2 regions of the Kitasatospora sp. NPDC001095 genome follow, and region 2 is predicted to be linked to the other one. Evidence: riboswitches for the same ligand, from Rfam matches in the RefSeq annotation. Region 2 holds a riboswitch; the other holds the start of a gene.
What was found. A riboswitch is a leader RNA that binds a small molecule or an ion and turns the genes downstream of it on or off. The one in region 2 is predicted to bind glycine.
Positions count from the first base shown of each region.

Region 1: another riboswitch for glycine. It lies ahead of gcvT (glycine cleavage system aminomethyltransferase GcvT); the one in region 2 lies ahead of gcvP (aminomethyl-transferring glycine dehydrogenase).

Region 1 is NZ_JBSFKQ010000035.1:62,570-66,730, forward strand. Features, by position in the region: gene gcvT (glycine cleavage system aminomethyltransferase GcvT) at 25-1,146, opposite strand; glycine riboswitch at 1,377-1,478, opposite strand; gene ACWDBB_RS25145 (enhanced serine sensitivity protein SseB C-terminal domain-containing protein) at 1,748-2,551, shown strand; gene ACWDBB_RS25150 (enhanced serine sensitivity protein SseB C-terminal domain-containing protein) at 2,669-3,592, shown strand; gene ACWDBB_RS25155 (ABC transporter permease) at 4,037-4,161, shown strand, end outside.
Region 2 is NZ_JBSFKQ010000048.1:43,469-47,629, forward strand. Features, by position in the region: gene gcvP (aminomethyl-transferring glycine dehydrogenase) at 1-2,483, opposite strand, end outside; glycine riboswitch at 2,587-2,719, opposite strand; glycine riboswitch at 2,721-2,824, opposite strand; gene ACWDBB_RS29270 (PRC and DUF2382 domain-containing protein) at 3,050-4,161, shown strand, end outside.

The sequences.
Region 1 (4,161 bases), on a different contig from region 2:
GAAAAACGGGGGCGGGACGAAGGCTCAGCGGGCGCGCTTGTAGAACGGCAGCGCCACGACCTGGACGGGCTCGTGCTTGCCGCGGACGTCCACCGCGACGGTGGTGCCGGGCTCCGCGTGGGCGGCGTCGACGTAGGCCATCGCGATCGGCCGGCCGAGCGTCGGGGACGGCGCGCCGGAGGTGATCCGGCCGATCGGCTCGCCCTCGGTGGAGACCACGGTGTACTCGGCGCGCGGCACCCGCTTGCCCTCGGAGACCAGGCCGACCAGCTTCTTCGGCGGGTTGGTCTCGGCCGCGGCGGCGGCCTGCTCCAGCGCCTTGCGGCCGATGAAGGCGCCCTCGTTGGTGGTCTTGTCGAAGCGGACGACCCGGCCCAGGCCGGCGTCGAACGGGGTCAGGTCGGTGGACAGCTCGTGCCCGTACAGCGGCATGCCGGCCTCCAGGCGCAGCGTGTCGCGGCAGGACAGGCCGCACGGGATCAGGCCGTGGCCCTCGCCGGCGGCGGTCAGCGCCTGCCAGACGGGCTCGGCGTCGACCGGGTGGCAGAAGATCTCGAAGCCGTCCTCGCCGGTGTAGCCGGTGCGGGCGAGCAGCACGTCGCGGCCGGCCACCTGGGCCGGGAGGATCGCGTAGTACTTCAGGCCGGGCAGGTCGGCGTCGGTGGTCTTCGCCAGGATGCCGGTGGCCTCCGGGCCCTGGACGGCGATCAGAGCGTAGGTGTCGCGGTCGTCGGTGACGACGGCGTCGAAGCCCTTGGCGCGGGCGATCAGCTCGTCGAGGACCAGCTGGGCGTTCGAGGCGTTGGCGACGACCAGGAAGGCGTCCTCGCGCAGGCGGTAGACGATCAGGTCGTCCAGGATGCCGCCGTCCTCGGCGCAGATCATGGTGTAGCGGGCGCGCAGCACGCCGAGCGCGGAGACGAAGCCGACCAGCGCGTGGTCCAGCATCTCGCCGGCCTGCGGGCCGGTGACGGTGATCTCGCCCATGTGCGAGAGGTCGAACAGGCCGGCCTTGGTGCGGACGGCGAGGTGCTCCTCGCGCTCGCTGCCATAGCGCAGCGGCATGTCCCAGCCGGCGAAGTCGGTCATGGTCGCGCCGAGGGCGCGGTGCAGCGCGTCGAGCGCGGTCAGGCGGAGGGACGACATGGCCAGGAACTCCTCGGTCGGGGCACTCAGGGGTGCACGCACCGGATCGGACCCGCTCGGGGGCCGACCCTGCGCGCGGGCATGCGGCGGCGTGGGTCTCCCCATCTGTCGTCGAACCTGAGAGCTTCACCGCCCCGCCGCCCGCAGCCGTTTCCAGCTTGGGGGACAGCATGGCGGCTTGCACCGTGGGTGGGCGTACGACAGGGCCGTGCGCCGCTTTCCAGATGTGCCTAACCCGTGCGGTAGGGGTGCCTGAGAGATTCCGGGGAGGACTTGCTCCTTCGGCGCCGGCTGTGCCTGAGCGGCACTCCGGGCTCTCCCGCGCGGGTTCGAGCGGCCGGTGTGGAGTTGTAGGGGCCCGCGGCGCATGCCGTCGGACGGGCACATCATGGCACGTCCCGGGCGACGAGGGGAGGGGGGACCCGGTCACACCGCGCGGTATCCGGACACGGGCCCCGGACGGCACCCGGACGCGAGGCCGGGCCGGGCCCCGGACGGCACCCGAACACGAGCCCTAAAGAGGAAGGCCCCGGGGCCCTAGACTGCTGCGCGTCGGCGCAGCAGTGGGCGGCCGACCGGCAGAGGGCGGAATCGGCGGCGCATGGGGTACCCGGTGGAGCAGCAGCAGGGGTGGGGCGGACCGGAGGAGGCGCCGGCGGGCGGCTCCTGGCCGGCCAACGAGCTGGAGCAGGTGCTGACCGCGGCCCTGGGGGACCCGGGCGCGACGCCGCGGGTGATCGAGGTGCTGGCGCGCAGCCAGGTGTGGGTGCCGCTGCCGGCCGGGGCCGACCCGCAGGGGCAGTCGCTGGACCTGCCGACCATCGAGCTGGGCGGCGACCCGTACGTGCCGGTGTTCTCCTCGCAGGAGGTGTTCCTCCAGCAGGCGCCGGGGATGGCCTTCGCGATCGCACCGGTGTGGGAGTTCGCCCGCGGGCTGCCGCTGGGCCTGGGCATCGCGGTGAACCCGGAGGCGGCGGTGGGCATCCCGGTGCCGCCGCAGGGGGTCGCCGAGCTGCGCCGCGGTCCGCGCGCGGACCGCTGGGAGGGCGCCGGCGACGCGTCGGAGCCGACCGGCGGGCGGGTGGCGCTGCGCGAGCCGGTGCCGGGCGAGGACCCGGAGCACTTCCTGGCCGCCTGCCGGAGCGAACTGTCGGCGCTGCCCGGGGTGCTGACCGCCCGCAGGGCGCTGGCCAGCATCGAGGGCGAGCCGACCGTGATGTTCGTGGGCGTCCAGCTGAACCCGGCGGCACCGGCCGATCCGGCCGCGGTGAACGAGGCACTCGGGCGAGCCCTGGGAACCGCGCCGCTGCCCGGCGGCGTCCACCTCGTACTGCTCGACCTCGCCGACGACCCGGTGGTCGAGTGGCTGCTCACCCGGGTGCAGCCGTTCTACGCGCGGGTCTGAGCGGGGTCCGTATCAAAGGCACGTCGCCGTGGCGGTGGCCGGTGCCGCGCCATAGGGTGCGTGCAGACGGCCGACGGGTCGGCGGGTTGAGGGAAAGAGGCGCGGCGAGGTGGGCGCATGAGTGCGGGAACGGGAGCGGGCGGTGTGCCGGGGCCCTGGGGCCAGGCACCGGCCGGGCGCCCGGGAGCTGATCCCGGCGCGTTGGAGCGCGCCCTGCGCGATGTCGCGCCGGAGCGCTACGACGCGTACGAGCGGCTGCTGCACGCGCTGGCGGACGGCCAGGTCTGGATGCTGCTGTGGCACGGCACGCCGGGCAGCCCGGACGCCCAGTACGGGAACATGGAGATCAGCGGCCACGGCTACGCGCCGGCCGTCACCTCGTCCGAGCAGCTGACCGCCTCCGGCTGGGCGCGGGCCCACGAGGTGGTCTCGGGCCGGGAGATCGCGGCCTCGCTGTACCGCACCCGCTGGGGCCTGTGGCTCAACCCGCACGCGCCCGGCGGCGGCGTCGGGGTGCCCTGGGCGGACCTCCGGCGGATCGCCGCGGGCCTGGACCGGCTGCCGGCGGGACCGTTGAAGCTGAGCGAGCCGCAGCTGAACGCCCAGCCGTTCTTCGCACTGCTGGAGCGGCAGGCCGTCGAGGTGCGTCCGGTGCGGGCGCTGCGCCGGGCCTGGGTGCAGCCCGCGGTGGGGGAGCCGTACCTGGCCATCGGCCTTGACCTGTACGAGAGTTCGCCGCCGGCCGTGGAGGCGGTGCGGGCGCTGATGCAGCGCGCGATCGCGGTGGCCCCCGAGGGGCTCGCGGTGTCCACGGTGGCGATGTCGGACGAGTACGACCCGGTGGCGCTGTGGATGCGCGCCAACGCGCGGCCGTTCTTCGACCGGGAGGCGGGGCGCCCGCCGACCGGCCCGTACCCGCCGGTGCCCCCGCCGCCGTACCCCGGGCAGTCGATGCCGGGTTACGCGTACGGCACCCAGCCGCCGGCCCAGGGCTGGCAGCAGCAGCCGCAGCGGCCGTGGCCCGGCTACCCCGGGCACTGATCCCAAAACCCGTTCCGCGAAGCCGACTTGATTGTCCATCAAGTCGGCTTCGATGCTTTCCGGACGAATTTCCGGATGTGTGCTCAGATCATCTTGACATGGCAGTAACAGCTATGTGAAGAGGTATATGCCGAAGATCGGGGAAGTGCATGTGCGCAGATCACAGTTGGGCATCTGTCGGTTGGCAGGGCTGGCGCAAGTCAGTTCGGATGGCAGAGAGTTCTGCGCAACGCACCGCGCGTGCTGGAACCCCACAAAGGTGAGCGCGCACGCCGACAGCCCCGCCCACGCGACGCCCATCCCGCGTGGTGGCAGTGCCCGTGCACCACGCGCTGCCGTCAAGACCGCTCCTCCACAGCACTTCCGCACGTCCGCAGCCGCACCGCCGAAGCCGGCGACCGGCACCCGTGGGCCGGCCACCGTCGGCGAGGGGACCAACTGACCATGACCGCATCCGTGACCACCGCCGGGAACGAACCGGAGGCACCAGCCGCCGAGAGCCCGGCCAAGAAGATCGAGGGCCGCTCCCTCGGCCAGATCGCCTGGACCCGCTTCAAGCGGGACAAGGC
Region 2 (4,161 bases):
AGCGGACGCAGGTCGATGATGCACTCGTGCGCGACCAGCCCGCCCGGGCCGGTGTAGAGCACCGGGAAGTGCGGCGCCAGACGCTTGGCGATGTAGTTGGCGTTCAGCACCGCGACCTGGGTCGCGTGCTTGAGGCCCTCGCCGCCCATAAGCCGGACGTACGCCCAGGAGATCGGCAGGATGGCCGCCGAGCCCCACGGCGCGGCCGAGACCGGGCCGACGCCGGTGGCCGGGCCGGCCTCCGCCTGCAGCGGGTGGTTCGGCAGGTACGGCGCCAGGTGGGCGCGCACCGCGACCGGGCCGACGCCCGGGCCGCCGCCGCCGTGCGGGATGCAGAAGGTCTTGTGCAGGTTCAGGTGCGAGACGTCCGCGCCGAACTTGCCCGGCTTGGCCAGGCCGACCAGGGCGTTCAGGTTGGCGCCGTCCACGTAGACCTGGCCGCCGGCCTCGTGCACCAGGGCGCAGATGTCGGTGATCTGGGTCTCGTACACGCCGTGGGTGGACGGGTAGGTGACCATCAGCACGGCGAGGTTGTCGCGGTGCTGCTCGATCTTGGCCTTCAGGTCCTCGACGTCCACGTCGCCGTCGGCCAGGGTCTTCACCACGACCACGCGCATGCCGGCCATCACCGCGGAGGCCGCGTTGGTGCCGTGCGCCGAGGACGGGATCAGGCAGACGTCGCGCTGGGTGTCGCCGTTGGCGTGGTGGTAGGCGCGCACGGCCAGCAGACCGGCGAACTCGCCCTGGGAACCCGCGTTCGGCTGGATCGACACGGCGTCGTAGCCGGTCACCTCGACCAGCTGCTGCTCCAGCTGGCGGATCAGGGTCAGGAAGCCCTGGGCCTGGTCGATCGGCGCGAAGGGGTGCAGCTGGCCGAACTCCGGCCAGGTCACCGCCTCCATCTCGGTGGTCGCGTTGAGCTTCATGGTGCAGGAGCCCAGCGGGATCATGCCGCGGTCCAGCGCGTAGTCCCGGTCCGACAGGCGGCGCAGGTAGCGCAGCATGGCGGTCTCCGAGCGGTGGCTGTGGAAGACCGGGTGGGTCAGGTACTCGTCCTCGCGCAGCAGCGCGGCGGGCAGCGTCTCGGCGCCCTCGGCGACCTCGCCGGCGGGAACGCCGAACGCGGCCCAGACGCCGGCCAGGTGCTCGCGGGTGGTGGTCTCGTCGGTGGAGACGGAGATCCGGTCCTCGCCGTCCTGGTACACGTTGATGCCGTTGGCGCGGGCGGCGGCGGCGATCTCGGCGGCGCGGCCCGGGACGACGGCGGTGACGGTGTCGAAGAACTCGCCGTGCAGCAGCTCGACGCCGCCGGCCCGCAGGCCCTCGGCGAGGGCGGCGGCGTAGCGGTGGGTGCGGCGGGCGATGTCGGCCAGGCCGTCCGGGCCGTGGTAGACGGCGTACATCGAGGCCATCACGGCGAGCAGCACCTGGGCGGTGCAGATGTTGCTGGTGGCCTTCTCGCGGCGGATGTGCTGCTCGCGGGTCTGCAGCGCCAGGCGGTAGGCGCGGTTGCCGTCGGCGTCGACGGAGACGCCGACCAGGCGGCCGGGCAGCGAGCGGGCGTACTCGGTACGCACCGACAGGTAGCCGGCGTGCGGGCCGCCGAAGCCCATCGGCACGCCGAAGCGCTGCGTGGTGCCGCAGGCGATGTCGGCGCCCAGCGAGCCCGGGGACTTGAGCAGGGTCAGCGCCAGCAGGTCGGCGGCGACGGCGACGATCGCGCCCAGGCCGTGCGCCTGCTCGATCACCGGGGCGAGGTCGCGGACCACACCGGTGGCACCCGGGTACTGGAGCAGCACGCCGAAGACGCCGCGCTCGGCGATCTCGGCGGGGATGCCCTCGGACAGGTCGGCGACGACGACCTCGACACCGGTCGGCACGGCGCGGGTGTTGATCACCGCGAGGGTCTGCGGCAGGGTCTCGGCGTCGACCAGGAAGACACCGCCCTTGACCTTGGTGACGCGGCGGGCGAGCGCCATCGCCTCGGCGGCCGCGGTGCCCTCGTCCAGCAGCGAGGCGCCGGAGGTCGACAGGCCGGTCAGGTCGGAGACCAGGGTCTGGAAGTTGAGCAGCGCCTCCAGGCGGCCCTGCGAGATCTCCGGCTGGTACGGGGTGTAGGCGGTGTACCAGGCCGGGTTCTCCATGACGTTGCGCAGGATCACCGGCGGGGTGAAGGTGCCGTAGTAGCCCAGGCCGATCATCGGCTGGAGCACCTGGTTGCGGCCGGCCAGCTCGCGCAGCTCGGCGAGGACCTGGGCCTCGGTCCGGCCCGCGGGCAGGTCCAGGGCGGTGATGGAACGGATCGCCTCGGGCACCGCGGTGGCGGCGAGCTCGTCCAGCGAGCCGTAGCCGACGGACGCCAGCATCTTCTCCTGCGCGGCGGCGTCGGGGCCGATGTGGCGGTTCTCGAAGGGACTGGCCAGCTCAAGCTCGGTGAGGGTCGAGGCGCCGGTGGGGCGTCCCGCGTTCGGCTGGGCGTTCATGGTGGTCGAGGCCTCCTGGTCACGGACCGGCGGGGGTACGCACGCCGGCCGGCCTCGCCGCTGCGGGCGGCGGACAAGCCTGGGCGGGCGGACCCGACAGGCCTCCCCCTCTGTCATCGGGACCTGAGAGCTTCACCCGCACGGGGCGCTGTGGGCGCTCCGCCGGCTTGCACCGTCGGTGAGGGTGGTGATCGCCGGCTTCCGTGCCGACGCTCCTGCCCTGCTTTCCAGAGTGACCTACCCCACACGGTACGGATGCCTGAGAGATTCCGGGGAGGAGTTGCTCCTTCGGCGCCCCGACCAGCGGTTTTCGTTGTCGGAGACTCTCCCGAGCGGGCTCTGCGGTCGCCGCCCAGGGTACCAGCGGGAGGCCGCCCGATCACGGGTGCGTCGGGTCACTCGAGGTCTACGCGCGTCCCCCGGACGGTCGATCGCGCGCCCCCGTCCGGCGCACCCCGCTCGCGCCCGTCCGATTCATGGCATTTGGTGTGAAGTGGCGGACGTGACAGGTGCTCCGGCCGCCCTGCTGCGGGAGTTCCGCAGGCCCACCGCGCGGGAGGAAAGAAGTGCAGACCGACATCGACCCCCGGGACCTCATCGGTCACAAGGCCGTCGACCGCAACGGAGACAAGATCGGCACGGTCGACGAGGTCTACCTGGACGACGCCACCGGCCGGCCCGAGTGGGCCGCGGTCCGGACCGGCATCTTCGGCCGGGACGCCTTCGTCCCGCTGACCACCAGCGAGTTCGCGGGCGACGAACTGCGGGTGCCGTACGACAAGTCGCTGGTGAAGGAGTCACCGGACTTCGGCGTCGGCCAGCACCTGTCCCCCGCCCAGGAGCTGCAGCTCTACCGCTACTACGGGCTCGACACCCCGATGGACAGCCGTCCGAACGGCGAGAACGGGAACCGGACCAAGCAGCCCGACCTCGACTTCGGCACCACGGCGGCCACTGCCGCCGCCACGACGACCGCCGCGGCCCCCGCCAAGCCGCTCACCTTCCACAGCTCCGAGCGCTCCCCCGGGCACGCCCCGGCGAGGACCCCCGCTGCCGCCGCCGCGCCCGTCACCCCCGCCAGCACCAGGACCGCCCCGGAGGCCGACACCCGGATCCCCGGCACCCCCGCGGCCACCACCCCGCCGGCGGCGGCGCCCGCCCCCACCGCGCCCCCCACGGAACCGAAGCAGTCGCAGCCCGCCCCCGCCCCCGCCCCCACGCCCGCCCCGGCGGCGGCCACCAGGACCACCACCGCGCATTCGGGCACCCCCACGGCCGCCCCGAGCAGCCCGGTCGAGATCACCTGCCGCGAGGAGCGGCTGGACGTCACCACCGAGTGGCGCGTCCTCGGCACCGCGAAGCTGCGCAAGTACGTGACGACCGAACAGGTCGAGCGCCGCGTTCCGGTGGTCCGCGAGCGCGTCCGGGTCGAGCGGACGCCGATCAGCGAGGCCGAGCGCGCCACGCTCACCGACAAGGAGATCGCCGAGACCGTCGAGGAGGTCACTCTCCGTGAGGAACGCGCGGTGGCCCGCAAGTACCTCGCGCCCGTCGAGCGGATCCGCCTGGTCGTCGAGCGGTACACGACCGAGGAGGTGATCCGGGAGGAACTCCGCCGCGAGCACGTCGAGGTCCACGACACCACGACCCCCCACACCCCGCCGTCCACCCTCACTCC